One region of the Streptomyces sp. NPDC058221 genome, then DNA from elsewhere that is predicted to be linked to it. Evidence: riboswitches for the same ligand, from Rfam matches in the RefSeq annotation. Region 1 holds a riboswitch; each other region holds the start of a gene.

Region 1 (8,090 bases):
CCCTCAGGAGCGTCAGGGTCCCCGAAAGGCCCTTGACCACCTTGTCGCCGTCGATGAAGGCGGCAGGCACCTGGAGCGCCCGGTTCTCACCACGTCGTACGGCGATGAGCTGGCCATCCTTGACCAGCTGCCGTACACGCGTCACCTGGACATCGAACAATTCGGCGATGTCCGGCAGGTGGAGCCAGGCAGGGACGAGAGCATCGATCTTTGCGTCAATCTCGGTCACAGGACAAGCCTGCCATCCCGGACTGACAGCCGATACCCGGACTCAGCCCTTCAGGGTCCCGCCACCTCCGGAAGGACCGCCGACTTCAGCGGCACGGACGCGTCACCGGCCGGCCCGGGGTCGAGCCGCGCCCCCGCCTCGATGAGCTTGCGCCCCTGGATCAGATCGCGCGGCCGGCCGACGGCGAGTACCGCGACCAGGACGCCGTCCCGCAGCCAGCACACCGACCAGGCGGCACCGGCCGGATCGCCTCGCCGCAGCAGGGTGTCCGCGCCCGCGTGGTGGCCCGCGTACTGCACGAACCGGCCGAACTGCTCGGACCAGAAGTAGGGCACGGGATCGTAGGCGGGCGGCCGCGCGCCGTCCCCGCCGGCCCCGACGATGTGGGCGGCCGCGGTCCGCGGCCCCTGCAGGGCGTTGTCCCAGTGGTGGACCAGCAGGCGTGCCCCGTAGCGAGCCGAGGGGAACGAGGCGCAGTCACCGACGGCGTACACATCGGGCAGCGAGGTGCGCAGGGCCGCGTCGGCGGTCACCGATCCGTCGGGGCCGAGCGCGACGCCGGAGCCGGCCAGCCAGCCGGTGGCCGGCCGGGCGCCGATCCCGACGACGACCGCGCCGGCCGGGACGGTGCGGCCGTCCGCCAGGACCACGCGGCCCGGCTCGATACGGGCCACCCTGGCCCCGGTGAGGAGTTCGGCGCCGCTCTCCGCGTACCAGGCGGCCATCGGGGCCGCGACCTCGGCGGGAAGCGCGCCGGCGAGGGGCCGTTCGGCGGCCTCGACGACGGTGACCGCGCAACCCGCGGCGCGGGCCGCGGTGGCGAACTCGGCGCCGATCCAGCCCGCGCCGACGACCACGACGGGGTGCCGCGCGTCCAGGACGGGCCGCAGCCTGGCCGCGTCGTCGAGGGTGCGCAGCAGATGGACGCCGGGCACGCCGTCGGAGCCGGGCAGCACGACGGGCTCGGCGCCGGTGGCGATGACCAGGACGTCGTAGGGAACGGGCCCGGCGGAAGTGTCCAGTTCATGGTCGGTGCCGCGTACGCCGGTGACTTCGCAGCCCAGCCGCAGCTCGATGCCGAGCGCCTCGAAGTCGATGTCGAAGGCGGATTCCTCGGCCTTGCCGAGCAGGACCGCCTTGGACAGCGGGGGGCGGTCGTACGGCTGATGGGGTTCGGCTCCGATCAGGGTGACGGCGCCGGTGAAGCCTTGCTCGCGCAGAGCCACGGCGGTCTGCACCCCCGCCATGCCCGCGCCGACGACGACCACCCGGCGCCCCGCCTGTTCCGACTGCCGCTCCGGCCGCTCTGCCCGCTGCTGCTCGTTCACCCGACCACCTTAATCAACTGACGACCCGTCAGGAAAGGGGTGCCTCCGCCGGTGCCTCCGCCGGCGCCTCCGCCGCGCCCGCACGGCTGCCCTCCCGCCGCTCCCGCAGGCCCTTCACCCGGTCCCGGGGGCGGGGTCTAGGGTGGCCCCACGTAAAACACTCGCGGGAGCCCGGGCGCACCGGGCTGAGAGGGAGGCTGGGCGGCCTCCGACCGTACGAACCTGATCCGGGTCATGCCGGCGAAGGGAGGGGCTGGACGCCCATGCGTATCCACCGCACGAGCGGGTCCGACGTCCTCGTCATCGGGGGCGGGATCATCGGGCTCGTCACCGCCTGGCGGGCCGCGCAGCGCGGTCTGCGCACCGCCGTCGTCGATCCGGATCCGGGCGGCGGGGCCGCCCGGGTCGCGGCCGGCATGCTGGCCGCCGTCACCGAACTGCACTACGGCGAAGAGATGCTGCTGGGGCTGAACGTCGCCTCGGCCGCGCGTTATCCGGCCTTCGCGGCCGAGCTGGAGGCAGCGAGCGGACAGGACATCGGGTTCCGCGCCTGCGGCACCCTGGCCGTCGCGCTGGACGCCGACGACCGCGCCCATCTGCGGGAACTGCACGAGCTCCAGCGCCGGTCGGGGCTGGAGTCGGAATGGCTCACCGGCCGCGACTGCCGCCGCCTGGAGCCGATGCTGGCGCCGGGCGTGCGCGGCGGTCTGCGGGTCGACGGCGACCACCAGGTCGATCCTCGCCGGCTGGCCACCGCGCTGCTGACCGCGTGCGAGCGGGCCGGGGTCGTCTTCCACCGTCAACGGGCCGAGGAGCTCGCGGTGGTGCGGGACCGGGCCGTCGGCGCCGTACTGGCCGACGGTTCGCGGCCGGCCGCCGATCAGACCGTGCTCGCCGCGGGCAGCTTCAGCGGCCGGCTCGCGGGGGTGCCGGACCACGTCCTGCCACCCGTCCGCCCGGTCAAGGGCCAGGTGCTGCGGCTGACCGTACCCACCGCGTACGCCCCCTTCCTCAGCCGCACCGTGCGGGCCATGGTCCGGGGCAGCCACGTCTACCTCGTGCCGCGCGAGAACGGCGAGCTGGTCATCGGTGCCACCAGCGAGGAGATGGGCTGGGACACCACCGTCACGGCCGGCGGGGTGTACGAGCTGCTGCGCGACGCCCACGAGCTGGTGCCCGGCATCACCGAGCTGCCGCTCACCGAGACCCGGGCCGGTCTGCGCCCCGCCTCACCCGACAACGCGCCGCTGCTCGGCCGCACGGCACTGCCCGGCCTCCACCTCGCCACCGGCCACCACCGCAACGGGGTGCTGCTCACACCCGTCACCGGTGACGCCATGGCGCAGCTGCTGGCCGACGGCGAGCTGCCCGAGGTGGCCCGCCCCTTCTCCCCCGGCCGGTTCCCGGCCGTCGCCGCCCCCGTACGTCAGGAGCAGCCCGCATGACCGCGCCCACCACCCTCTCCGTGTCCGTGAACGGCGAGGCCCTCGCCGTCGCGGCGGGCACCACCCTGGACGCCCTCGTCGCGACTCTGACGGCGGCCCCCTCGGGGGTCGCGGCCGCCCTGAACGAGACCGTCGTCCCGCGCGGCCAGTGGTCCGCCGCGGCGCTCACCGAGGGCGACCGGGTCGAGGTCCTGACCGCTGTCCAGGGGGGCTGACCGTGTCCGACGACCTCTTCACCCTCGGGGACACCGTTTTCGGCTCCCGGCTGATCATGGGGACGGGCGGGGCCCCCAGCCTCGATGTGCTGGAACGCTCACTGACCGCCTCCGGTACCGAGCTGACCACCGTCGCGATGCGCCGCCTCGACCCGACCGTGCAGGGCTCCGTGCTCTCCGTGCTGGAGAAGCTCTCCATCCGCGTCCTGCCGAACACGGCGGGCTGCTACACGGCGGGAGAAGCCGTGCTCACCGCCCGGCTGGCCCGCGAGGCGCTCGGCACCGACTGGGTCAAGCTGGAGGTGGTCGCCGACGAGCGGACCCTGCTGCCCGACCCGATCGAGCTGCTGGACGCCGCGGAGACCTTGGTGGACGACGGTTTCACCGTCCTGCCCTACACCAACGACGACCCGGTGCTGGCCCGGAAGCTGGAGGACGTGGGGTGCGCGGCGGTCATGCCGCTGGGCTCCCCCATCGGCTCGGGCCTGGGCATCCGCAATCCGCACAACTTCCAGCTGATCACCGAGCAGGCACGGGTCCCGGTGATCCTGGACGCGGGCGCGGGGACGGCGTCGGACGCGGCGCTGGCCATGGAGCTCGGGTGCGCGGCTGTGATGCTCGCCTCGGCGGTGACCCGGGCCCAGGAACCCGAGCTGATGGCCGCCGCGATGCGGCATGCGGTGGAGGGCGGCCGGCTGGCCCACCGAGCGGGCCGGATCCCGCGCCGCCACTTCGCCGAGGCGTCGTCGCCGGTGGCGGGGCGTGCGGCGCTGGATCCGGAGCGCCCGGCGTTCTGATCCGTGCCGTCCGGAGCCGTGGCCGCGGTGGATCGCATGTCCCTGTCACGGCTCGGCTGCAGTACGACCGCAGGATTGCCCCGGGCAGTCGGTGGTGTCCGTGGCGGCTCGTAGACTCGCTGCGTGGATACGACCCTCCAGGACCCTCTCGTCGGGCAGCTGCTCGACGGCCGCTACCGCGTCGATGCCCGCATCGCCGTGGGCGGCATGGCCACGGTCTACCGGGCCATGGACACCCGGCTCGACCGGGTGCTCGCCCTCAAGGTGATGCACCCGGCGCTCGCGACCGACGCCTCGTTCGTCGAGCGCTTCATCCGTGAGGCCAAGTCGGTGGCGGGGCTCGCGCACCCCAATGTGGTCGCGGTCTTCGACCAGGGCGCCCAGGGGCAGTATGTCTACCTGGCGATGGAGTACGTCGCGGGCTGCACCCTGCGCGATGTGCTGCGTGAGCGCGGCGCACTGCAGCCGCGGGCCGCGCTGGACATCCTGGAGCCGGTGCTCGCCGCGCTCGGTGCCGCGCACCGGGCGAGCTTCGTGCACCGGGACATGAAGCCGGAGAACGTGCTGATAGGCGACGACGGCCGGGTCAAGGTCGCCGACTTCGGCCTGGTACGGGCCGTGGGCACCGTCACCAACACCACCGGGTCCATCCTGGGCACCGTCTCCTACCTCGCCCCCGAGCAGATCGAGCACGGCACCGCGGACACCCGCGCCGATGTCTACGCCTGCGGCGTGGTGCTGTACGAGATGCTCACCGGCACCAAGCCGCACGGCGGCGACTCCCCCGCCCAGGTCCTCTACCAGCATCTGAACGAGGACGTCCCGGCGCCCTCGGCCGCCGTGCCGGGGCTTCCGGCCGGGCTGGACGAGCTGGTCGCGAGCGCCACCGCCCGTGACCCCGAGGTCCGGCCGTTCGACGCGGTGGAGCTGCTCGCCGAGTCCCGCCGGGCCCGCTCCGGCCTGACCGAGGCCCAGCTGGACGCCCTGCCGCCGCAGGCCATCGCCGAGGCGCACGACGACGCCGAGGACCGCACGAGCGTGATCCGGCGGGTACTGCCGCCCGGCCAGGGCACCGCCCACCACACCAGCCGGCTGGAGATGCCCCCACAGCTGCCGCCGCAGCCCCCGTCCCGCCGGGCCGGCCGCCTGGGCGGGCAGCGCGGCATCATCGCCGCGGTCGTCGCCGTGCTGCTGGTCCTGGGGATCGGCGGCGGTGTCTGGTACATCAACTCAGGACAGTTCACCCACGTCCCCTCGCTGCTCGGCCAGAGCGAGAAGGCGGCCAAGGGGCGGCTCTCGGATTCCGGTCTGGAGCTGAAGGACGTCAAACGGACCTACAGCGACACCGTCGACCGCGGCAAGGTCATCGGCAGCGACCCGAAGTCGGGAGCCCGGATCCGGGGCAACGGCTCGGTGTCGATCACGGTCTCGCGCGGGCCCGAGATCGTGAAGGTGCCCGACGTCCAGGGCGTCGCGCTGGCCGAGGCCAAGCGGAAGCTGACGAAGGCGGGCCTGGTGCCCGGCATGACGACCAGGGAGTTCAGCGAGGACGAGGCGGCCGGTGAGGTGGTGCGCACGGATCCCGAGGCGGGCACCGAGCGCCACCCGGACACCGCGGTCGCGATCGTGGTCTCCAAGGGCAGCCCGGTCGATGTGCCCGACGTCACCGGCCTCTCCGTCGAGGACGCCACCGACGCGCTGGACGAGGAGGGGCTGAAGGCCAAGGTGCTGCCGGACCGGGTGAACTCCCCCGAGGACGCGGGCGACATCGCGCAGCAGTCACCGGCCGAGGGCCGGGAGGTCGCCGAGGGCGACACCATCACGCTCACGGTCTCCAAGGGCCCGCGGATGATCGACGTACCGGACGTCACCGGGAAGGACGTCGACGACGCCCGGAGCGAGCTGGAGGACGCGGGCTTCGAGGTCAAGGTCGACCGCCCGTTCCTCTCCTTCAGCGACACGGTCGCGAGCCAGTCCGTCGAGGGCGACGACCAGGCCCCCGAGGGCAGCACCATCACCATCAAGACCAAGGGGCTCTAGATCCGTATGCGCAACCCTGTCGGCGGCCATGTACCGGTGGCCGGCGGCCTCGCCAAGGTCGGCCTCCCGTACGCCCGGGAGATGGGCGCGGAGGCCATCCAGGTCTTCGTCGCCAATCCGCGCGGCTGGGCGACCCCGGCCGGGAACCCGGCGCAGGACGAGCAGTTCCGCGCCGAGTGCGCCGCCGGGGACGTCCCCGCGTACGTCCACGCGCCGTATCTGATCAACTTCGGCTCGCACACCGGGGCGACCGTGGAGAAGTCCGTGGACTCGCTGCGCCACTCCCTGCGCCGGGCCCGTGAGATCGGCGCCCTGGGCGTCGTGGTGCACACCGGATCGGCGACCAACGGCCGGCCCCGGGCGGAGGCGCTGGCCCAGGTGCGTACCCATATGCGACCGCTGCTGGACGAGCTGACGCACGACGACGATCCCTTCCTGCTGCTGGAGTCGACCGCCGGTCAGGGGTTCTCGCTCTGCTCACGGACCTGGGACTTCGGCCCGTACTTCGACGCGCTCGACGCCCATCCGAAGCTCGGTATCTGTCTCGACACCTGTCACGTCTTCGCCGCGGGACACGATCTGGCCGGTCCCGGCGGGATGAAGGAGACGCTGGACCTGCTGGTGGAGACGGTCGGGGAGGGGCGGCTGAAGCTGATCCACGCCAATGACTCCAAGGATGTGGCCGGAGCCCACAAGGACCGCCACGAGAACATCGGCGCGGGCCACATCGGCGAGGAGCCGTTCCGGGAGCTGTTCTCGCATCCGGCCACCGAAGGCGTGCCGCTGATCATCGAGACACCGGGCGGCAAGGAGGGCCACGCGGCGGACGTCGCCCGGCTGAAGGGACTGCGCGACCCGGTCTGACCCGGCCCCGCCCCCACATTGCGAAATAAGGAATACCCCTCTGGGGTATACGGTTCCTGTAGTCGACAGGACCCGCAATCCGGCTTCGGGGGATCGACATGCAGGACCACGCACAGCACACGGAGCACGCACACCACGCCCGGCACACGGGGCACGTCGGATGGGCGATGGCGGCGCAGGCCACCCTGCACTGCCTCACCGGATGTGCCATCGGCGAGGTGCTCGGCATGGTGATCGGCACCGCACTCGGCTGGGGCAACGTGCCGACGATGGTCCTCGCGATCGTCCTGGCGTTCTTCTTCGGCTACACGCTGACCCTGCGCTCCATCCGGAAGGCCGGCGTCGACTTCCGCACGGCGTTCCGGGTAGCCCTCGCCGCCGACACCCTCTCCATCGCGGTGATGGAGCTGATCGACAACGGGGTGATCGCCCTGTGGCCCGGCGCGATGGACGCGACACTCACGGACGCGCTGTTCTGGGGAACGCTGGCCCTTTCGCTGGCCGTGGCCTTCGTCGTCACCACACCCGTCAACAAGTGGATGATCGGCCGCGGCAAGGGGCACGCCGTGGTGCACCCGTACCACCACTGAGGCGGCCGGGGGAACGGCCGGTCAGAGCTCGGGGCCGTCCCCGGGCTCCTCCTGGTAGGAGTAGCGCTGTTCCTTCCAGGGATCGCCGACGTTGTGATAGCCGCGCTCCTCCCAGAAGCCGCGGCGGTCGGCTGTCATGTACTCGATGCCCCGCACCCATTTGGGGCCCTTCCAGGCGTACAGATGCGGAACGACCAGCCGGAGCGGGAAACCGTGCTCGGCGGTGAGCAGTTCGCCGCCCTTGTGGGTGGCGAACACGGCCCGCTCGGAGGCGAAGTCGTCGAGCCTGAGGTTCGAGCTGAATCCGTACTCGGCCCAGACCATCACATGGGTGACCTGAGGTGCGGGCGGTGCGAGTGCCACGACATCCCGTACGAGGACTCCGCCCCACTCGGCGCCGAGCATGCTGAATTTCGTCACGCAGTGCAGATCGGCGACGACCGAGGAGAAGGGAAGCGCCGAGAATTCCTGATGGTTCCAGCAGTGCTTGTCCCCGTCGGCCGTGGCCCCGAAAACCCGGAATTCCCAGCGGTCGGGTTTGAACTTCGGCACCGGCCCGTAATGGGTGACGGGCCAGCCGCG
Region 2 (8,090 bases), on a different contig from region 1:
CCGGAAGGGTGACGCGCCGCCAGGCGGCGAACCGCCCGGCGCCCAGGACCCGTGCGGCCTCCTCCTGGCGGGGGTCGAGCTGCGACCAGAGCCCGCCGACGGTACGCACGACGACGGCGTAGTTGAAGAACACATGGGCCAGCAGGATGGCCCACACCGTGGTGTCGAGCCGCACTCCCCACAGCTCGTCGAGCAGGCCGCCGCGTCCCAGCAGCGCCAGGAACGCGGTGCCCACGACGACGGTCGGCAGCACGAACGGCACCGTCACGACCGCCCGCAGCAGTTGCTTGCCCGGGAAGTCGAACCGGGCGAACACATAGGCGCCCGGCAGTGCGATCAGCAGCGTCAGCGCGGTCGAGGCGAGCGCCTGCCAGAGGGTGAACCAGAGGACGTCCTGAATGTCCGGCCGGGTGAGCACCTCGCCGAACCGGCCGAACTGCCAGACCCCGTCGGCCTTGAGCCCGCGTCCGACGATCGCGACGACGGGATAGGCGAAGAACAGCGCGAAGAAGGCGACGGGCACGGCCATCAGGCCGAGCCGCACCGCGCTCCCGCGCCGCGCCCGGGCGCGTGCGCCCTTCCCGCCCGCGCCCGGTCCGCGTACGGGAGTCTTCGCTACTTCACTACGAGCGAGGACCATGACTGGACCCACTGCTCACGGTTCTTGGCGATCGTGTCCGGGGCGACGGTCGTCGGCTTGTCGACAACTGCGCCGAACTTCGTGAAGAGGTCAGGCACCTTCGCCCCCTTGGTCACCGGGCTGACGAACATGTTGAGCGGCATGTCCTCCTGGAACTTCTTGCCGATCAGGAAGTCCAGCAGGGCCTTGCCGCCCGCCTCGTTCTTCGCACCGTCCAGCAGACCGGCGAACTCGATCTGGCGGAAGCACGTCCCGGTGGCGACCCCGGTCGGGGCGGTCTTCGGCTTCGGGTCCGCGTACAGCACCTCGACGGGCGGGCTGGAGGCGTAACTGACGACGAGCGGCCGGTCGGCCTTGGCCTTCCTGCCGCCCGCGGAGCCGGAGAACTCCTCGTTGTACGCCTGCTCCCAGCCGTCGACGACCTTGACGCCGTTGTTCTTCAGCTTCTTCCAGTAGTCCTGGTAGCCGTCCTGCCCGTAGGTGGCGACGGTACCGAGGAGGAAGCCGAGGCCGGGCGACGAGGTCGCGGCGTTCTCGGTGACGAGAAGGTCCTTGTACGCGGGCTTCGCCAGATCGGCGAAGGACGTCGGCGGCGCCAGCTTCTTGTCGGCGAAGTACTTCTTGTCGTAGTTGACGCAGATGTCACCGGTGTCGACCGGGGTGACCCGGTGCTTCTCCGCGTCCAGCTGCACGTCGGCTGCGACCTGGTCGATGCCCTTGGCCTTGTACGAGGTGAACAGGCCGTTGTCGAGGGCGCGCGAGAGCAGGGTGTTGTCGACGCCGAAGAACACGTCGCCGCGGGGCGAGCCCTTGGTCAGGATCTCCTGGTTGAGGGCCGCGCCCGCGTCCCCGCTCTTCAGCACCTTGACCGTGTAGCCGGTCTCCCGGGTGAACTCCTTCAGCACGCCCTTGGAGGCGTTGAAGGAGTCGTGGCTGACGAGCGTGACGGTCTTGGAGCCGGAGCTCCCGGTACTTCCTGAACCGGACGCCGAGTCGTCGGAGCTTCCGCATCCGGCGAGCGCGGTGGCGCCGAGCGCGGCGGCGACGGCCGTCACCGCGATCTTCTGGGTGGTGCTCATGTGATTCCTCCTGGGATGACCAGGAAGAGACGCGGCCCTGCCCGCACCGGCGGAGAACCGGAAGCGGGCAGGGCGCAACAGCTTGAGTAAGGTCCGAACTTCCTACCCGGAATGACCCGGGCGAGGTTCAGAGGGTCTGCGGCCAACCTGTCCTCGGTGCCGCACTCTCAGCGCTGTGGCGCTCCCCTGTCGGAATATTAAATTGATTTCGAGCCCAGGCTACACGGCCGATTTCGGCCTCAGCGCTCGGACGCCGCCAGCTGCCCGCAGGCCCCGTCGATCTCCTGGCCCCGGGTGTCCCGCACGGTCACCGGCACCCCGTGGGCGGCGATGGCCTCGACGAACGCCTTCTCGTCCTCGGGCCGCGAGGCGGTCCACTTCGAGCCGGGCGTCGGGTTCAGCGGGATGAGGTTGACGTGCACCCGCTTGCCCTTGAGGAGCCGGCCCAGCCGGTCACCGCGCCAGGCCTGGTCGTTGATGTCGCGGATCAGCGCGTACTCGATGGAGATGCGGCGTCCGGACTTCTCCGCGTACTCCCACGCGGCGTCCAGCACCTCGCGCACCTTCCACCGGGTGTTCACCGGTACGAGGGTGTCGCGCAGCTCGTCGTCCGGGGCATGCAGCGAGACGGCGAGCCGGCACTTGAAGCCCTCGTCGGCGAACCGCAGCATCGCCGGCACCAGGCCGACGGTGGAGACGGTGATCCCGCGCTGCGACAGCCCCAGCCCGTCGGGCTCGGGGTCGGTCAGCCGACGGATCGCGCCGACCACCCGGTTGTAGTTGGCGAGCGGCTCGCCCATGCCCATGAAGACGATGTTGGAGAGCCGCGCCGGGCCCCCCGGGACGTCGCCGTCGCGCAGCGCACGCATGCCGTCCACGATCTGGTGGACGATCTCCGCGGTGGAGAGGTTGCGGTCGAGACCGGCCTGCCCGGTGGCGCAGAACGGGCAGTTCATCCCGCAGCCCGCCTGCGAGGAAATGCACATCGTGACCCGCTCCGGGTAGCGCATCAGAACGGACTCGACGAGCGTCCCGTCATGCAGCTTCCACAGCGTCTTGCGGGTGGTGTCGTCGTCACAGCTGATGTGGCGGACCACGGACATCAGATCGGGGAACAGCGCCTCGGCGAGCTTGTCCCGCGATCCGGCCGGGATGTTGGTCCACTCCGACGGGTCGTGCGCGTACCGCGCGAAGTAGTGCTGCGAGAGCTGCTGCGCGCGGAAGGGCTTCTCGCCGGTCGCGGCGACGGCTTCCTTGCGCTCGGCGGGCGTGAGGTCGGCGAGGTGCCGCGGCGGCTTCTTGGCTCCGCGGGGCGCGACGAAAGTGAGTTCTCCGGGCTTAGGCATGGTTCTTCCAGTGTCGCAGACAGAACAGTGAGGGCCCGCCGCCCTGTGGACAACGGACCCTCACCGATAAAAACGCAGGTCAGAAGGGGTTCATCAGTCGATGATCAGCTGGAGCCGACGAAAATCACCATCAGCAGCCAGACCACCGGGGCGGTCGGCAGCAAGGAGTCCAGCCGGTCCATGATCCCGCCGTGTCCGGGAAGCAGCGTCCCCATGTCCTTGATCCCGAGATCGCGCTTGATCATGGACTCGCCCAGGTCACCGAGGGTGGCGCTGGCCGCGACCGCGAGGCCGAGCAGCAGGCCCTGCCACCAGGAACCGTCGTCGATCAGGAACTGCATGCACAGCGCACCGGCCGCCATGGCGAAGGCGACGGCTCCGAAGAGGCCCTCGCGGGTCTTCCCGGGGCTGATGCGCGGCGCGAGCTTGTGCTTGCCGAACCGCCAGCCGACGGCGTAGGCGCCGGTGTCACTGACCACGGTCAGCAGCAGGAAGGTCAGGACCCGCTGCGGCCCGTCGTCCGCCGTCAGGAGCATGGCGACGAACGTGGCCAGGAACGGCACGTAGAACGCGGCGAAGACTCCGGCCGTGACGTCCTTGAGGTAGCCCTCCGGCGGTTCGGTCATCCGCCAGACGAGTACCGCGAGGGCGGTCAGCGCCATGGCGGCCCAGGCGCCCTCGGCCCCTCGCGCGTAGCCGGCCACGACCATGGCCGCGCCACCGACCGCCAGAGGCACGAGCGGGGCCTTGATGCCCTTGCGCTCCTGCAGCCGGGAGGTGAGCTCCCAGAGACCGACGACGACGGCGACCACGATCACCCCGACGAAGACGGCCTTGACGATGAAGAGCGAGGCGACGACGACGGCACCCAGCCCCACGCCGACCCCTATGGCGGATCCGAGATCACGGCCCGCACGCTTCTTCTGCGGGGGTGGCGGCGGCGTGGACATGGGCTCCTGCGGCTTCTCGTCGCGGAACAGGGGGCCGCCGCTCAGGCGTCCGGCCCCCTGATCCCGGTCATCACGGCTCTCAGCGTCTCTACCTGCGTCGGGAACGTCCGGCACGATGGGCATGGGCCGAGTCTGCTGCGCGATATGCACATCGTATGCAGGACCCGCCGGAGCGGCCCGCATCTCGGGAGCGGCCCCGTGGCCGACGCCCTGCGGGGCGCCCCAGGAAGAGTCGTTCATCAGACTTCGAGCAGCTCGGCTTCCTTGTGCTTCAGCAGCTCGTCCACCTGCGCGACGTACTTCGCGGTGGTGTCGTCGAGCTCCTTCTCGGCGCGACGTACCTCGTCCTCGCCGGACTCCTTGTCCTTGACCAGCTTGTCCAGGGTCTCCTTCGCCTTGCGGCGGACGGCCCGGATCGAGATCTTGGAGTCCTCGGCCTTCGTCTTCGCGACCTTGATGTAGTCACGACGGCGCTCTTCGGTGAGATCGGGGAAGTTCACCCGGATGATATTGCCGTCGTTGCTCGGGTTGACCCCGAGGTCGGAGTCGCGGATCGCCTGCTCGATGTTGCGCAGCGCGGTCTTGTCGAACGGCGTCACGACGGCCATACGGGGCTCCGGCACCGAGAACGACGCCAGCTGGTTGATCGGGGTCAGCGCACCGTAGTAGTCGGCGACGATCTTGTTGAACATCGCCGGGTGCGCACGGCCGGTGCGGATCGCGGCGAAGTCCTCTTTCGCGACCACGACGGCCTTCTCCATCTTCTCCTCGGCCTCGAGGAGGGTTTCTTCGATCACCACGTGCTCCTGCGTGTCTTGAGTGGGCCCGGCGTGCTCGGGCCCGGCGGGTCCTGCGTCGCGTCCTCACCTGCACGGTGTCCGACCGGCAGGCCGTTGTCCATCATTCGGGGCCCTCCCGTGGACCCCGGGAACTCACCGGGTCTCCCCGGCTCGGTCCCCCGGTTCTCAGGCCCGGGTGCCCTGGTCACTCACGAGCGAGCCGATCTTCTCACCCTTGACGGCGCGGGCGATATTGCCCGCCGTCGTCAGTTCGAAGACGAGGATCGGCAGCTGGTTGTCGCGGCAGAGCGTGATGGCGGTGGCGTCGGCGACCTTGAGATCGCGGGCGAGCACCTCGCTGTACTCCAGCGCGTCGAACTTCACCGCTCCGGGGTTGGTCTTCGGGTCGGAGTCGTAGACCCCGTCCACGCCGTTCTTGCCCATCAGCAGGGCTTCGGCGTCGATCTCCAGGGCGCGCTGGGCCGCGGTGGTGTCGGTGGAGAAGTACGGCATGCCCATACCGGCGCCGAAGATGACGACGCGGCCCTTCTCCAGGTGCCGCACGGCGCGCAGCGGGATGTACGGCTCCGCGACCTGGCCCATGGTGATGGCCGTCTGGACGCGGGAGTCGATGCCCTCCTTCTCCAGGAAGTCCTGGAGCGCCAGGCAGTTCATGACCGTGCCGAGCATGCCCATGTAGTCGGACCGGGCCCGGTCCATACCGCGCTGCTGGAGCTCGGCGCCACGGAAGAAGTTGCCGCCGCCGATGACGATCGCGATTTCCGCACCGTCCCGGACGACCGCCGCGATCTCGCGTGCGATGGCGTGCACGACGTCGGGGTCGACGCCGAGACCCCCGCCGCCGGCGAACGCCTCCCCGGACAGCTTCAGCATGAAGCGTCCGGACACCTTGCCGTCGTCGCGCCTGTGGTCACCTGATGCGGCGTCCGCGCCCTTGTTCATGGAGATTCTCCTCGTGCACATACGAAGAAGGCCATTGCCGGTGGGTCGGATGTCCCTCAGCGGCAATGGCCTCCTCGTCAGATCTGCGGTCGTACGGCGGTGTGCGGCCGTCGACTGCACCAGACCCTATCGGGGTCCACCGTTTTTCGCGGACGGACTCAGATGCCGACCTTGATGCGCGCGAAGCGCTTCAGGGTGACACCGGCCTCGTCCAGGACCTTCTGGACGGTCTTCTTGTTGTCCAGCGCGTACGGCTGGCCGAGGAGGGTGGCCTCCTTGAAGAAGCCGTTGACGCGACCCTCGACGATCTTCGGGAGCGCGGCCTCGGGCTTGCCCTCGGCGCGCGTGGTCTCCTCGGCGACACGGCGCTCGGTCTCGACGATCTCGGCCGGGACGTCCTCGCGGGACAGGTACTTCGGCGCGAAGGCGGCGATGTGCTGGGCAAGGCCCTTCGCCAGGTCGGCGTCGGCCTTGTCGAGCTCGACCAGGACACCGATCTGCGGCGGCAGGTCGGGCATGGTGCGGTGCATGTACACGGAGACGTAGTCGCCGGTGAACTGCGCGAAGCGGTCCAGGACGATCTTCTCGCCGAGGTTGGCGTTGGCCTCGTCCACGTACGCCTGCACGGTCTTGCCGGGCTCGATCTCGGAGGCGAGGAGCGCCTCGATGTCGGCCGGGGAGGACGCGGCGACGTGAGCGGCGAGCGCGTTGGCGACGGCCTGGAACTTGTCACCCTTGGCGACGAAGTCGGTCTCGCACTTCAGCTCGAGCAGGACGCCGGACGTCTTGTCCTCGGAGACGACAGAGACGACCGCGCCGTTCTCGGCAGAACGGCCCTCGCGCTTGGCGACGCCCTTCTGACCCTTGATGCGGAGTGCCTCGACGGCTCCGTCGACGTTGCCGTCGGCCTCGTCGAGCGCCTTCTTGCAGTCCATCATGCCGGCGCCGGTGAGCTCACGGAGCTTCTTGACGTCAGCGGCGGTGTAGTTCGCCATGAGTCTGTATTTCTCTCTCGAAGTCTGAAAGATCTACGGGTGAACGGCGGGGGCGGTGCCTGCGCACCGACCCCCGCCGTCGTCAGCCGTGACGGGTGTCAGGCCTGCTCGCCGTCCGCGGCCGGAGCCTCGGTGGCGGGGGCCTCGGCGACGGGGGCCTCGGCGGCCGGCGTCTCGGTGGCGGGAGCCTCGGCAGCGGCCTCGGCCGGCGTCTCGGCGGCGTCCGCGACCTTCTCGGTCTCGGCGGAGGTCTGGACCTCGGCGTCGGCCTTCTTGTCGCCCTCGAGCAGGTCACGCTCCCACTCGGCGAGCGGCTCGCCGGCGGCCTTCTCGCCCGGCTTCGAGTCGCCGGTCGCAGCGCCGGAGCGGGCGATGAGGCCCTCGGCGACGGCGTCGGCGATCACGCGGGTGAGCAGGGTGACGGAGCGGATCGCGTCGTCGTTGCCCGGGATCTTGTAGTCGACCTCGTCGGGGTCGCAGTTGGTGTCGAGGATCGCGACGACCGGGATGTGGAGCTTGCGCGCCTCACCGACGGCGATGTGCTCCTTCTTGGTGTCGACGATCCAGACGGCGCTCGGCACCTTCTGCATCTCGCGGATACCACCGAGGGTCTTCTCCAGCTTGGCCTTCTCGCGGGAGAGAACCAGGAGCTCCTTCTTGGTGAGGCCGGAGGCGGCCACGTCCTCGAAGTCGATGAGCTCAAGCTCCTTCAGACGCTGAAGGCGCTTGTAGACGGTGGAGAAGTTGGTGAGCATGCCACCGAGCCAACGCTGGTTGACGTACGGCATGCCGACGCGCGTCGCCTGCTCGGCGATGGCCTCCTGGGCCTGCTTCTTCGTACCCACGAACATGATGGAGCCGCCGTGGGCGACGGTCTCCTTGACGAACTCGTAGGCGCGGTCGATGTACGACAGCGACTGGAGCAGGTCGATGATGTAGATGCCGTTGCGCTCCGTGAAGATGAAGCGCTTCATCTTCGGGTTCCAACGGCGGGTCTGGTGACCGAAGTGGACGCCGCTTTCCAGCAGCTCCCGCATCGTGACGACGGCCATGGCCGTACTCCTTGAGGTACTCGGTTATCGCGACCGCAGGTTTGCTGTCGCGCCTGACGCCCCGACGCGCCGTGCCACGAGGGACCGAGGGGCGCGGCCACCTCCGTTCTGAGGGAGATGGCGGGGCGTGCGAAGTCGACCCGGTGACCCGGATCGCCACAAGAAGTGTACGGGACCCGCCGAGTGCCGGGTGACGGCGCTGTCCACAACCGGCCGGTACTCCACAGATCTGCTCCATGATCCCCGTGAACCCGGCCGCCGGGGGACGGTTGTGCCATGCGAAACA
Region 3 (8,090 bases), on a different contig from region 1:
GGAGACCACCCGGAGCGGGGCGCCGGCCGGGCGGGCGGTCTCCGCCGTGGCCTCGGTGGCGGTGATCCCCGTCAGCAGGGTCGCGCCGGCCAGTCCGGCCGCCCCCGCGAGGAATCCGCGCCGTCTCATGGCGCTCGACGCGGCGTCGTCGTCGGAGTGTGTGGAGCCGTTCATGAGCGGTCCGCCTTTCCGGCTGCGGCGTACAGGTCACCGAGGTAGTAGTCCTTGGCCTTGCCCGGCTCGGGCAGCTTCCCCATCCCGTTGAAGACCCCGGCCAGTTCGTCGAACCAGCCGTCGACCGTGCCGTCCTTGCCGAGCTTGGCCAGCTCGGCGGAGGGCAGGATCTTCACGTACTTGGTGGAGCCCTTGAGCTGACCGGCCGGCAGCTTCAGGAAGTCGGCTGCGACGGTCTCCGACTCCTCGGGATGCGCGGCGATCCAGTCACCGGCCTGCTTGAGCACCCCGGTCACCTTCTTGACCAGTTCCGGGTTTCCGGAGGCGAGCTTCGGCTGGGTGACGAAGACATTCGGGAAGGTCAGCTCGGGGTAGTAGTCCTCGGTGCGGCTGATCTCCTTGAGACCGGGCACCTTCTTCTTCATCGTGTCGATCAGCGGGTACCAGGTGGCGGCCGCGTCGACCTGGCCGGAGGAGAACGCCGTGACGACGGTCGAGGCGTCCATGACGACCCTCTTGACGTCGTCGGGCTTCAGACCGGCCTTTTTCAGCGCCAGGTTGAGGATCATGTCGCCTGAGGTGCCTTCGGCGACGGCCACCTTCTTGCCCTTGAGGTCGGCGGGCTTCTCGATGCCGGAGCCGGGCCGGGCGATGACGCGGTCGGCGAGGCCCAGCATGTTGACGGAGACGATGGGGGCACGGCCGGATGCGGGCAGCCACAGGGCGCCGGGGCCGAGGTAGCCGAAGTCCAGGTCGCCGGATCCGAGTGCCTGGACCTGGAGCGGGCCGTTGGTGAACACCTTCAGATCGGGGGTGACACCCGCCTTCTTCCACAGTCCCTGCTTCTGGGCGACGGCCAGTGCGACGGAACCGCTGTAGTCGGCGATGTAGCCGAACTTCACCTTCTGCGGTCCGCCGTCGGCGGCGTCCGAGGAGGAGCCGCCCCCGCAGCCGGTGGCGACGGATACGAGTGACAGGGCCAGGAGCAGGCCGGCCGTTCGGCGGCCGACTGCGCGGATCGACTTCATGACACCATTCCTTCGAGCGGGGCCGGCTGGTGGTGGACGGCGTGCCACACCTGGGCACGCAGTTCGGAGAATTCAGGGGACAGCCGTTGTTCCTCGGTACGCGGGTAGGGCAGCGTGACCGGGATGACCGTGTGGATGCGGCCGGGGCGGGCCGCCATGACGACGACGCGGTTGGCGAGGAAGACCGCCTCGTCGACGTCGTGGGTGATGAACATGACGGTGCGCCGGTCGCGGCCCCAGGTGTCCAGGAGCGACTCCTGCATCCGGACCCGGGTGAGGGAGTCGAGGGCGCCGAAGGGTTCGTCCATGAGGAGGACCTTCGGGTCCACGGCGTAGGCACGGGCGATGGCGCAGCGCTGCTTCATTCCGCCGGAGAGCGTCTTGGGCAGGGAGCCGGCGAAGTCGGTCAGGCCGACGAGCTCGATGACCTCACGGGCCCGCCGTCGGCGCTCCGCCTTTTTGACACCCGCGACCTTGAGGCCGTACTCGACGTTGGCGGCGACGGTCATCCAGGGGAAGAGCGCGTACTGCTGGAAGATGACGCCCCGTTCGGGTGCGGGTCCGCGGACGGGGGTGCCGTCGACGGTCACCTCCCCACCGGTGGCGTCCAGGAGCCCTGCGGCGATGTTCATCAGGGTGCTCTTGCCGCAGCCGGAGGGGCCGACGACGGTGACGAACTCGCCGTCGTCGATGTCGAGGCTGACCCGGTCCAGGGCCAGGAAGTCGCCGTCCTTGACCGCGAAGTCGCGGGTCACGTCACGGAAGTTGATGGTGGGCATGGTTACCGCCGTTCCTGCCAGTGGGTGAGCCGGCGCTCGGCGAGGAGCAGCAGCCGGTCCATGGCGAGGCCGATCGCGCCGATCGCGATGAGCTGGACGAAGATGGTCGGCAGGTCGTAGTAGAGCTGGGCCTGCTGCATCCGGAAGCCCAGCCCGCCCTGGGCCGCGATGAGTTCGGCGGCGACGACGGTGGCCCAGGAGGCGCCGAGCCCGATCCGCATGCCGACCAGGATGAACGGGGTGGATGCGGGTACGACGACGCCGACGAAGACCTGCGGGTCCCTGGCGCCGAGCACCCGGGCGGCGTTGACGAGGGTGACGTCGACGGCGACGACGCCCTGGAAGGTGGAGACGACGGACGACAGGAACGAGGCCAGGAAGATCACGAAGATCTTCGGCGTCTCGTCGATGCCCATGAGGACGATGGCGAGCGGGATGATCGCGAGCGGCGGCACCATGCGGAAGAACTGCAGCCACGGCTCGATCAGCTTGCGCACGACGGGGTACCAGCCCATGACGAAGCCGACCGGTATCGCCAGGACGACACCGAGGACGTAGCCGGTCAGGACACGCTTCAGGCTGGCGCCCGCGTCGGCGAAAAGGGTTCCGTCGGCGATGAGTTCACCGGCGCGGCGGGCCACGACGACGGGGCCGGGGAAGCCGTCGATGCCGCTGTTGGCGAGGGCGGCCCAGGCGAGCAGGCCCAGCGCGGCGGATGCGAGGGCGAGCAGCGCGTCGGTGAGACGTCCGGTGCCGCGCGGCTTCTTCCTGGCGTCCCCGCGGCGCTCGGGGCTCTTCGCGCCTTCCGGGGCCGCGCGCTCGCCCCGGTGTTCCACGGGGGCGTCGACCGGGGTCTTCATGCCACCTCCTCCGCGACACCGTCGACGTCCGCCGCCCGGTCGCCGCCGATGTCCGCCATGTAGCTCATCCAGGTGTAGGCGGGGTCGCCGCGGCGCAGCAGTTCGCGGTACAGCCGTGCGGTGAGGTCGCGCCGGACGTGCGCGTAGGCGGGTGCCTCGTACACGTTGTGGAGTTCGTGCGGGTCGGTCTCCAGGTCGTACAGCTCGTGCACGCTCTCCGGGTTGTGGACCAGCTTGTGGCGCCGGTCGCGGAGCATGCGCTGGGAGTACGGGAAGTGGTGGCCGTGGAATTCGGCGACGATCTCGTCGCGGGTGTCCCCGGCTCCGGCCCCGTGCAGCAGGGGCAGCAGGCTGGTGCCGTCGCAACTGTCGGGCACGGGCGCGCCGGCCAGTTCGAGAACGGTCGGGTTGAGGTCGATGAGACTGGCGAAGTCATCGCTGACCTGGGCGGGGGCGCCGGGGACGCGGACGATGCCGGGGATGTTGTAGATGTCCTCGTACATCGCCGGGCCCTTGTCGTTGAGCCGGTGGGCGCCGGTGAACTCGCCGTGGTCGGCGGTGAAGACGACCGCTGTGTCGTCCCACAGACCGTGTCCCTTCAGCGCTTCGATCAGCCGCCCGGCCTGGTGGTCGATCATCGTGACGTAACCCCAGTAGACGGCGATGAGCTTGCGCCAGGCGGCGGCGTCGAAGCCGTCCGACGACCAGTACGCGCTGTACTGGCGCTGCACCTCGGGCTTGCCGGCGAAGGTCTCGGCCATCGAGGCGGGCAGCGGGACGTCGTCGGGGTCGTACAGGTCGTAGTAGCTGTCGGGGATCAGGTAGGGCAGGTGGGGGCCGTACCAGTGGCAGGACAGCATGAACGGCTTGCCGGTCGCCTTCCATTCACCGGCGTAGCGGTCCAGCAGGCCCAGCGTGCGGTCGGTGAGGAAGGCCTCGATGGTGGCCTCGGCGGGCTGCTGGAGCCGGCCCGCGATGAGGTGTCCGCGGCCGGTGCCGTTGGCGGCCGTTCCGAAGACCGGTTCGCGCACCGCGAAGGGCGGGAAGCCGTTGTCCTCCAGCCACTTCTCGTACGAGGGGTGGTGGACGGGGTTGAGCGCGCCGGGCAGGTGCTCGCCGTCGAGGCCGTAGAACTCGGGGCCCCGCTCGCGGCCGATGTGCCACTTGCCGACGTGACCGACCGAATAGCCCTGGTCCATCAACTGGCTCCAGAGCATGGGGCTTTCGTCGGAGAGTTCGTCCTTGCTGCCGCCGTTGCGCTCGGGGTTGTTCAGCATCCCGTGGCGGAAAGGGTGAAGGCCGGTGGCCAGTGAGGCGCGGGCCGGCGTGCAGATGGCGGTCGGGGTGTAGAAGCGGTCGAAGCGGGTCCCCCCGGCCGCCAGGGCGTCCAGGGCCGGGGTATCGACGAGCGGGTTGCCGTAACAGCCCAGGGTGTCGACCCGGTGCTGGTCGGTCATCAGGAACAGGACGTTGCGCGGAGGCACTCGGGCCGCCCTTTCGGTGGTCGCTCACTGTGCTGCGGGGGCGCCGGCCGGTACGCGGCCCAGTGGTGCTGCGGGACGTGCCGGCGCGGGCAATTGACCGGAACTGTAGGGAGGACCACTTTTTTACGTCAACCCTTGGGAATAAACATTGTGTGAATTCGTCCCGTGCGTTGACAGAAACCCCTTGACCGATCGACCATGCGTCCATGACGGAACGCACCGATGCCCTGCAACGCCTGCGCAGGGCCAACGAAGCCGCCGTACTCGGTGAACTGCGCAGGTCGGGCGCGCTGAGCCGCGGTGAGCTCAAAGCGCGGGTCGGTCTCTCCCGTACCACCCTGTTCGCGATCGTGTCCGATCTGCTGGAACGCAAGGCCGTCGTCGAGCAGCCGGCCCCCGACCCGGAGCAGCCGCGCGGCCGGGGCAGGCCGGCCCTGGAGATCTCCCTCAACTCCCGCGGCGCCGAGCTGATCGGCATCGATCTCCAGCGCCAACGGATCCATGTGGTGGTGGCCAACTGCGCCCATGAGATCGTCGGCCGGTACAGCGCCCCCGTACCGGCGGACAGCGGCGCGGCCGAACGGGCCGCGCAGGCGATCCGCGCCGTCGAGGAGCTGGTGCGGCGCGAGAACATCAGCCTCGCTCCCGTCCAGGGCATCGGCCTCGGCCTCCCCGGCTTCGTGCAGAATCCGGCCTCCGGCGATCCGCGCACGATGACGCCGTTCGCCGGCCATGTCGCCGCCGAGCTGGGCCGGCACTTCGACGCCCCCGTGCTCACGGACAACAACTCCCGGCTCGCCGCGCTCGCCGAGGTGACCTGGGGCGCCGCCCGCGGCTTCGACAACGCCGTCTACCTTCGCTGGTCCGAGGGGGTCGGTGGCGGACTGGTCGTCAACGGCGCTCTGGTGCACGGCGCGCACGGTGCGGCCGGCGAGATCGGCCACACCAGCTGCGATCCCGAGGGCAAGCCCTGTCACTGCGGTGGCCGCGGCTGTCTGGAGGGCCTCATCTCCGTGCCCGCGCTGCTCGCCGCCTGCGCCGATCGCGGGGTGGTGGCCCGGGACGCCGCGGAGCTGATCGGGCTCGCCGCCGAGGGGCTGCCGGAGGTGGCCGAAGTGGTCCGGACCGCGGCCGTCACCGCGGGCCGGGTCCTCGCCGCCCTCGCCGCGCAGGTCGACCCCGAGTGCATCGTCGTCTACGGGGAACCGGCCGCCCTCGACGACCTCGTCCTCGCCCCCATCCGGGAACAGCTCGCCGCGCTCTCCCTGCCGTCCGCCCCCCGCACCATCGAGGTGCGGGGTTCCACCCTCGACGGTGAGGCGGCCGCGCTCGGCGGGGTGGCCCTCCTGCTGCGCACCACCGGCCAGGACCTGGAGGAGCTGCTCGACCGACCGGCCGCCGACACACCTGGGGAGACCGCCCGATGAGCGCCTGCTGCGGCCCCGCCCGCAAGCGCGCCGCTCCGGCGGCCACCGCTCCCCCCGCGGACTTCGACGTGCCGGTACGCGGGTCCGCCGACCTCCTGCGCGGCATGGTCGCCGTGCCGGGCGGGCCGTTCCTGATGGGCGGCGAGGACGAGGACGCGTTCCCTGCCGACGGGGAGGGGCCGGTGCGGGAGGTCAGCGTCGGTGCGTTCCACATCGACGCGGCCTGTGTCAGCAATGCCCGGTTCGCGGTCTTCGTCAAGGCCACCGGCTACCGCACCGAGGCCGAACTCATCGGCTGGTCCTACGTGTTCGGCTCGTTCATCCCGCAGGAGGCACGGCACGCCGTACTGCCGGGCACCGTGCCCGGCGCCCCCTGGTGGCGCGGGGTGTCCGGGGCGCACTGGCGGGCGCCCGAGGGGCCAGGCAGCTCGGTCGGTGACCGCCGCGACCATCCGGTGGTCCATATGTCGTGGAACGACGCGAGCGCCTACGCCCGCTGGGCCGGCAAGCGGCTGCCCACCGAGGCCGAGTGGGAGAAGGCGGCGCGCGGCGGACTCGTCCGGGCCCGCTTCCCCTGGGGCGACGAGCTCACCCCGAAGGACCGGCACCGCTGCAACATCTGGCAGGGCGACTTCCCGGTACGCAACACACGCGCGGACGGCTACGCGGGCACCGCACCCGTCAAGGCGTACACCCCCAACGGCTTCGGCCTGTACAACACCTCCGGCAACGTGTGGGAGTGGTGCGCCGACCGGTTCAGCGCCGACTGGCACGCCGCCGGCCGCCCGGAGACCCGCACCGACCCGGCAGGACCTCCGCACGGGGAGAACCGGGTACTGCGGGGCGGCTCGTACCTGTGCCACCGCTCCTACTGCAACCGCTACCGGGTCGCCGCCCGCACCTCCAACACCCCCGACAGCACGACGGGCCACGGCGGCTTCCGCTGCGCGCTCACCGTCTGACCCCCCTCATCGCGCTCCGCGCACACCCGGCTATCCTGGCCGCCGCACCGGACACGGGGTGCCCCGCACAGGGGCTGAGAACACACCCGTCGAACCTGAACCAGTTAGCACTGGCGGAGGGATGTCTTCATGTCATTGCCGTATGCCCAGGACGAGCGAGCGGCCGCGGACCCGCAGCCCGCTTTCGACGGGCGCATGCCCACCGCCCCCGGCGATCTGCGTATCGAGGCGCACGGGATAGCCCCGGTGCCCGAGGACCGCCGCTACGGCGGGCCTGGCCGGCTGTTCACCGTATGGTTCGCCCCCAACCTGACCATGACCGGCGTCTTCACCGGCACCGTCGGCATCGCGCTGGGCCTGGACTTCGCCACAGCGCTCACCGCCGTCGTGCTCGGCACACTCGTGGGCGCCGTGCCCACCGCGTATCTGGGCACCTGGGGCAGCCAGACAGGAGCCGGTCAACTCCCGCTCGCGCGGCTGGCGTTCGGCCGGGGGGTGGTGCTGCCCGGCGCACTGCAGTGGCTGTCGTCGATCGCCTGGGACGCGCTGATCGGTCTGTTCGGCGGGGACGCGCTGGCCCAGCTGTGCGGCTGGCCGTTCTGGCTGGGAGTGCTCGTCATGATGGCCGCCCAGGGCGCGCTCGGCGTCCTGGGGTACGAGGTGATCCACCGGCTCCAGACTGTCATGACCTTTGCCCTCGCGGCCGCCTTCGCTGTCCTGTCCACGAAGCTCCTGGACGGTGTCCACCCCGCCGCCACCGGCAGCGTGCACGGCGCCGACCGGGCGGGGGCGTTCGTCCTGACCTGCACGATCGCCCTGAGCCTGGCGCTGTCCTGGGCCCCGTACGCCAGCGACTTCAGCCGCTATCTGCCGCGCACCGCGTCCCGGCCGCGCATGTTCTGGTGCACGCTGCTCGGGGTCAGCGCCTCCTTCGTGGCCGTCCAGACCCTCGGTCTGTGGGGTGCGTCCGTCTTCACCGACCAGACCGCACGCGGCATCGACACCCTGCTCGGCGGGGGCGCGCTCGGAGCGTTCGGGCTGCTCGCCGTGGCGCTGGCCGCGCTGTGCAGCAACGCCATGAACGACTACAGCGGATCACTGGCTCTGCAGACCATGGGCGTCCGGCTGCCGCGCCCCGTCGCCGCGGCACTCGCCGCGGCGCTCGGTTTCCCACTCGTGCTGTGGATGCACGCGGCCGACACCACGACACGCTTCCAGAACGTGCTGCTTCTCGTCGGCTACTGGATCCCCGGGTTCGTCGCGATCGTCGCCGTCGACTGGCTCGTCCGGGCGAGGGCCCGCGGCCACTCCCCCATCGACCTGGCCGCCGAGAGCTCCCGCCGGCAGCCGTGGTGGCCGGCGCTCACCGCCTTCGC
Region 4 (5,558 bases), on a different contig from region 1:
GAGGGCTGAGCCGGCCGAGGGGGCCGGGCCGTCCGAAGGCTGAGCCGTCTCTCGGGGATCCCTAGGGGATCGATCAGGGGAGTTCAAGGGCTTCGGAGGCCCCGCCGACCGCCCATGCCCCTCTAGCATCGAAGCAGGAACTCACAGAGACGAGGTAAGGACGATGGCCGTGCGGGAGATATACGCGGGAATGCCCTGGTGGGTGAAGTGGATCGCGGTGCCCGTCATCGCGATCGTCGTCTTCGGCGGACTGATCGCCAGTGTGGTCGGCTTCGTGATCGGCCTGCTCTTCAAGGTGCTGGTCTTCGTGGTTCTGGTCGGCGGGGTCGTCTTCGTCGTGCGGAAGTTCATGTCGTCCTCCTCCTCGGGCGGCGGCTGGTAACCGCACGACCGGTCGGACGGTTAGCCCAGCAGAGCTAAGCGGAAGACGAATCGGCATCCCCTCGGGGCGCTGCCGATACAGTGGAAAACGCTGTCATCGCCTGGGAAAACCCCGTCGGTCACCACCTGACCAGTGGTTTGCACGGCATCCGGCCTCCGGGCCCAGGCCTGCGGCAGACATGTGGGGGCGGCCTCCACAGGCGGGCTGACCGCCCGTCACCACGCCTGGGGGTGACCGTTGACCGCGGCATCGAGTACCGCTGCGCCGACATTGATCGGATCGGTGCAGCGGGCACTGAGGCTGCTGGAGGCCGTGGGCGCCCATCGCGACGGGGCCCCGGCCAAACAGCTCGCACGGGAGGCCGGGCTTCCGCTGCCCACCGCCTATCACCTGCTGCGCACTCTGACCCATGAGGGATATCTGCGCCGGGAGAACGGCGTCTTCCTCTTCGGCGCCGCCGCCGAGCGGCTCGTGGGCGACGGCGCACTGCAGAACCGTCGCAGCCGGATGACCCAGTCGCTGGGCCGCTGGCGGGACATCATCGGCGCACCGGTGTACTGCGCCATCTACCGCGACGGCGAGATCGAACTCGTCGCGGTCGCCGACACCCCGGCAGCGCCTGCGGTGGACGAGTGGGCCGCTTTCCGGGAGACCGGCCACGCCCACGCCATCGGCCAGTGTCTGCTGAGCCGGCTCGACGAGAAGGCCCGCGAGGACCACCTGGACCGGCATCCGGTGCGCCCGCTGACCCGCTACTCCGTACGTGACCGTCCGGCGCTCCTTGAACGGCTGAGGTCACTGGAGCGAACGGAACCTGTCGTCGAGCGTCAGGAATATGCCCTCGGGACGGTCTGTGCGGCCATCCCGATCACGGCCGGATTCACCGCCGCGGCGATGGCCATTTCCGTCCCTCTCGACCAAGAGGAACGGTTGCTCCCCGCAGTCGAACGACTACGTGGCGAAGTGGCCAGCCTCTTGCGTTCGTTCGTGTTCTCTATCAGTATCTGAAAAATCACTCCTTGTGATCTGCTATCGCGTGCACCACGATGGCGTCAATAGGGCCATGGGGGATCATTCCTGGCCAGATTCATCTACTGCGGGGTTGAACGATGCGCGAGTCGGTTCAAGCTGAGGTCATGATGAGCTTCCTCGTCTCCGAGGAGCTCTCATTCCGTATCCCGGTGGAGCTCCGGTACGAAGTGTGCGATCCGTACGCGATCCGGATGACCTTCCATCTGCCCGGCGACGCCCCCGTCACCTGGGCCTTTGGCCGTGAGCTACTGCTCGACGGCCTCAACAGCCCTAGTGGCGACGGCGATGTGCACATCGGGCCGACCGAGCCCGAAGGGCTGTCCGACGTCCACATCCGGCTGCAGGTGGGGGCGGACCGTGCCCTCTTCAGGGCGGGCACGGCACCCCTTGTGGCGTTTCTCGACCGGACGGACAAGCTCGTCCCACTCGGGCAGGAGTGCACGCTGGGTGACTTCGAGGGCAATCTGGAAGAGGCATTGGGACGAATTCTGGCCGAGGAACAGAACGCCGGCTGAAGGCCTCTCATGCCCGGAGCCTGGGTGCCGGTCGAACACCACACCTGCCGAACGGGTGAATCACGCTCCGTGTGCAACCGTTCAGGACCTCGTCCTTCGGCGGCGTCCTCTGCCGCTCCGTACGGGTGCCGAAGCCCCGGCTTCCGCGCCGAGCCCCGTACGGTCCGCGGAGACGACCAGTGCCGCAAGTGCGGTGGTCACCGGCACCGAGGCGACCAGCCCGATCGAGCCGACCAGCGTACGCACGATCTCCTCCGCCACCAGTTCGCTGTTGGCCACCGTCCCCACGCTGCTCTGGGCGATCGAGAACAGCAGCAGCAGCGGGAGCGCGGCGCCCGCATAGGCCAGCACCAGGGTGTTGACCACTGAGGCGATGTGGTCGCGTCCGATTCTGATCCCTGCCCGGTAGAGCTGCTTCGTATTCATCGTCGGGTCCGCCTGGTGCAGTTCCCAGACCGCCGACGTCTGGGTGACCGTCACATCGTCGAGCACCCCCAGGGAACCGATGATGACGCCGGCCAGCAGCAGACCGCTCATGTCGATGTGCGGATACAGGCCGTGGATGAGGCCGGTGCTGTCGTCGGTGTTCCCGCTCAGGCTCGCCCAGCCGATGAAGAGCGAGCCGAGCAGCCCGATCAGCAGCAGTGAGATCAGGGTGCCGAGGACGGCGACGGAGGTGCGGGCCGTCAGCCCGTGGCAGATGTACAGGGCGATCAGCATGATGGCACTGGCCCCGACGACCGCCACGAGCAGTGGATTCGACCCCTGCAGGATGGCCGGCAGGATGAACAGGGTCAGCACGGCGAACGACAGGGCGAGCGCCACCAGTGCCATGACCCCGCGCAGCCGGCCCACGACGACCACCGCCACGGCGAAGATCCCGGCCAGCAGCGCCATCGGGAACTTCCGGTTCACATCCGTCACGGAGTACTGGAGATCGTGGGGCGCGTCGGGGGCGTACGCGACCACCACCCCCTGTCCTTCGCGCAGCTGCCGCGGTGCGTCGGGCTGCACCACCTCGATGAAGGTGCGCCCCTTGTCCTTGCCGCTCGTCACCTCGATCTCGGCCTTCTCACAACGGCCGGCCCCGCTGTCACCGGCGGCCGGCTCTCCCGTCGGCGGGGTGGACTCGCCGCTGGTGGGCAGTTGGGCCGCGTTCACGTCCTTGCAGTCGACCTTGTCGACGTTCACCACCCTGGCCTGCTGCGTCTGCCGGTCGAAGCCGACCCCGGTGCGCTCGTGCGCCGGCGCACCACCGGGCCAGAGCACCACGAGCCCGACCACGACCGCGGCCGCGAACGGTATCAGCACGGCGGCGATCACCCGGCGCAGATGCGTGGAAACGGGTGCGGCGGGGCCGTGGCTGTGGCTGTGCGCGTGAGGGTGCTGAGGACCCGGCTGCTCGGGGTCGATATGAGGGGACGTCACCGGCCGATCATCGCAAGAAGAACAGGGCCCTCTGTTCAGCACACCGGTGAGGGCGTTAGCGTGGTGGCACCTTTGCACACGCGGGAGCTCGGAGCACCGGGCTGAGAGGGCGCTGATCTCCGTACGTCCGTACGGGACACGCTGCGCCGACCGCCGAACCTGTTACCGGGTAATGCCGGCGTAGGGAGTAGGTCTCATGACCACAGCGGACGCACGCACGCCTGCCTCCAATCAGAGCGACGAGGCCGGGAAGTCCATCGGCTGGCACAAGGGGTACGTCCAGGGCTCACGCCCGGACCTCCGGGTGGCGGTCCGTCAGGTGCACCTCACCAACGGCAAGGACGTGACGCTGTACGACACGTCGGGGCCGTACACCGACCCCGCCGTCGACACCGATGTACGCCGCGGACTCGCACCTCTGCGGGAGAACTGGATCATCGCCCGCGGTGACACCGAGGAGTACGCCGGCCGCGCCGCGCGTCCCGAGGACGACGGGCTCAAGCACACCTCGCCGCGTGGGGGGCTGCGCAATCTCGACGCGGTCTTCCCCGGCCGGCCGCGCCAGCCGAGGCGCAGCCGGGACGGCCGCCCGGTGACCCAGCTGGCGTACGCCGGCCGGGGCGAGATCACCCCGGAGATGGAGTACGTGGCCATCCGGGAGAACGTCTCACCCGAGGTGGTACGCGAGGAGATCGCCGCAGGCCGGGCCGTGCTCCCGGCCAACGTCAACCACCCGGAGATCGAGCCGATGATCATCGGCAAGCGGTTCCTGGTGAAGGTGAACGCCAACATCGGCAACTCCGCGGTCACGTCCTCCATCGAGGAGGAGGTGGACAAGATGACCTGGGCGACCAAGTGGGGCGCCGACACGGTCATGGATCTGTCCACCGGCCGCAACATCCACACCACCCGTGAGTGGGTACTGCGCAACTCCCCGGTGCCGATCGGCACCGTGCCCCTCTACCAGGCCCTCGAAAAGGTCGACGGCAGGGCGGAGGAGCTGACATGGGAGATCTACAAGGACACCGTCATCGAGCAGGCCGAGCAGGGCGTCGACTACATGACGGTCCACGCCGGCGTGCGCCTGCCGTACGTTCCGCTGACGGCCCGCCGCAAGACCGGCATCGTCTCCCGGGGCGGCTCGATCATGGCCGCGTGGTGCCTCGCGCACCACAAGGAGTCTTTCCTGTACGAGCACTTCGAGGAGCTCTGCACGATCCTCGCGTCGTACGACGTGACGTACTCGCTGGGTGACGGGCTGCGCCCCGGATCGATCGCTGATGCCAACGACGAGGCGCAGTTCGCCGAACTGCGGACGCTCGGCGAACTGAACACGGTCGCCAAGCGGTTCGGGGTTCAGACGATGATCGAGGGCCCGGGACACGTACCGATGCACAAGATCAAGGAGAACATCGACCTCCAGCAGGAGATCTGCGAGGAGGCGCCGTTCTACACGCTCGGCCCGCTGACCACCGATGTCGCCCCGGCGTACGACCACATCACCTCGGGCATCGGAGCCGCGATGATCGCCTGGTGGGGGACGGCGATGCTCTGTTACGTGACGCCCAAGGAGCACCTCGGTCTGCCCAACCGGGACGATGTGAAGACCGGAGTGATCACGTACCGGATCGCGGCCCATGCGGCGGACCTGGCCAAGGGGCACCCCGGGGCGCAGGAGTGGGACGACGCCCTGTCGGACGCCCGGTTCGAGTTCCGGTGGGAGGACCAGTTCAATCTGGCGCTCGACCCGGACACGGCACGGGAGTTCCACGACGAGACGCTGCCGGCCGAGCCGGCGAAGACGGCGCACTTCTGCTCGATGTGCGGTCCGAAGTTCTGCTCGATGAAGATCTCGCACGACATCCGGCGTGAGCACGGCGGTTCGCAGTCGGAGATCGAGGCGGGCATGGCGGAGAAGTCCAGGGAGTTCGCGGCGAGCGGCAACCGGGTGTATCTGCCGCTGGCGGACTGACACCTGGCGTGGACGACCGTGGGCTCTTTTCCCGCCGGGGCCCGCGGTCGTGTCCCCCTGCCGGCTGCGGCCGTCCACCATGGAGAACGGACCCCCGTAGTGGTGCTGGACGTAGCATGCGCATCCACATCGCGGACCGGGCGAACAACATCGTCCAGTGGACGACCTACGACAGGGGCGGGCACTTCGCGGCCATGGAGCAGCCGGACCTGCTGCTCAAGGATGTACA

What was found. Region 1 has a riboswitch for thiamine pyrophosphate ahead of thiO (glycine oxidase ThiO). Riboswitches for the same ligand answer to the same signal wherever they lie in the genome.
Region 2: another riboswitch for thiamine pyrophosphate. It lies ahead of ACFVW8_RS25740 (thiamine ABC transporter substrate binding subunit); the one in region 1 lies ahead of thiO (glycine oxidase ThiO).
Region 3: another riboswitch for thiamine pyrophosphate. It lies ahead of ACFVW8_RS34070 (purine-cytosine permease family protein); the one in region 1 lies ahead of thiO (glycine oxidase ThiO).
Region 4: another riboswitch for thiamine pyrophosphate. It lies ahead of thiC (phosphomethylpyrimidine synthase ThiC); the one in region 1 lies ahead of thiO (glycine oxidase ThiO).

What each region holds. Positions count from the first base shown of each region.
Region 1 is NZ_JBHVWF010000077.1:29,342-37,431, reverse strand. It holds gene ACFVW8_RS23445 (Rv2175c family DNA-binding protein) at 1-229, opposite strand, end outside; gene ACFVW8_RS23440 (NAD(P)/FAD-dependent oxidoreductase) at 280-1,557, opposite strand; TPP riboswitch at 1,711-1,823, shown strand; gene thiO (glycine oxidase ThiO) at 1,821-3,002, shown strand; gene thiS (sulfur carrier protein ThiS) at 2,999-3,217, shown strand; gene ACFVW8_RS23425 (thiazole synthase) at 3,220-4,014, shown strand; gene pknB (Stk1 family PASTA domain-containing Ser/Thr kinase) at 4,138-6,054, shown strand; gene ACFVW8_RS23415 (deoxyribonuclease IV) at 6,061-6,918, shown strand; gene ACFVW8_RS23410 (DUF4396 domain-containing protein) at 7,017-7,508, shown strand; gene ACFVW8_RS23405 (sulfite oxidase-like oxidoreductase) at 7,530-8,090, opposite strand, start outside.
Region 2 is NZ_JBHVWF010000092.1:14,888-22,977, forward strand. It holds gene ACFVW8_RS25735 (ABC transporter permease) at 1-529, opposite strand, end outside; gene ACFVW8_RS25740 (thiamine ABC transporter substrate binding subunit) at 616-1,719, opposite strand; TPP riboswitch at 1,801-1,917, opposite strand; gene rlmN (23S rRNA (adenine(2503)-C(2))-methyltransferase RlmN) at 1,959-3,065, opposite strand; gene ACFVW8_RS25750 (phosphatidate cytidylyltransferase) at 3,170-4,255, opposite strand; gene frr (ribosome recycling factor) at 4,255-4,812, opposite strand; gene pyrH (UMP kinase) at 4,981-5,757, opposite strand; gene tsf (translation elongation factor Ts) at 5,916-6,752, opposite strand; gene rpsB (30S ribosomal protein S2) at 6,851-7,804, opposite strand.
Region 3 is NZ_JBHVWF010000171.1:1,931-10,020, reverse strand. It holds gene ACFVW8_RS34105 (DUF4838 domain-containing protein) at 1-174, opposite strand, end outside; gene ACFVW8_RS34100 (aliphatic sulfonate ABC transporter substrate-binding protein) at 171-1,202, opposite strand; gene ACFVW8_RS34095 (ABC transporter ATP-binding protein) at 1,199-1,981, opposite strand; gene ACFVW8_RS34090 (ABC transporter permease) at 1,984-2,841, opposite strand; gene ACFVW8_RS34085 (sulfatase-like hydrolase/transferase) at 2,838-4,325, opposite strand; gene ACFVW8_RS34080 (ROK family protein) at 4,532-5,752, shown strand; gene ACFVW8_RS34075 (formylglycine-generating enzyme family protein) at 5,749-6,714, shown strand; TPP riboswitch at 6,759-6,853, shown strand; gene ACFVW8_RS34070 (purine-cytosine permease family protein) at 6,844-8,090, shown strand, end outside.
Region 4 is NZ_JBHVWF010000035.1:54,296-59,853, forward strand. It holds gene ACFVW8_RS14465 (cupin domain-containing protein) at 1-9, shown strand, start outside; gene ACFVW8_RS14470 (DUF5326 family protein) at 170-382, shown strand; gene ACFVW8_RS14475 (IclR family transcriptional regulator) at 620-1,390, shown strand; gene ACFVW8_RS14480 (SsgA family sporulation/cell division regulator) at 1,492-1,929, shown strand; gene ACFVW8_RS14485 (YibE/F family protein) at 2,011-3,357, opposite strand; TPP riboswitch at 3,428-3,561, shown strand; gene thiC (phosphomethylpyrimidine synthase ThiC) at 3,554-5,329, shown strand; partial or broken gene ACFVW8_RS14495 (epoxide hydrolase) at 5,455-5,558, shown strand, end outside.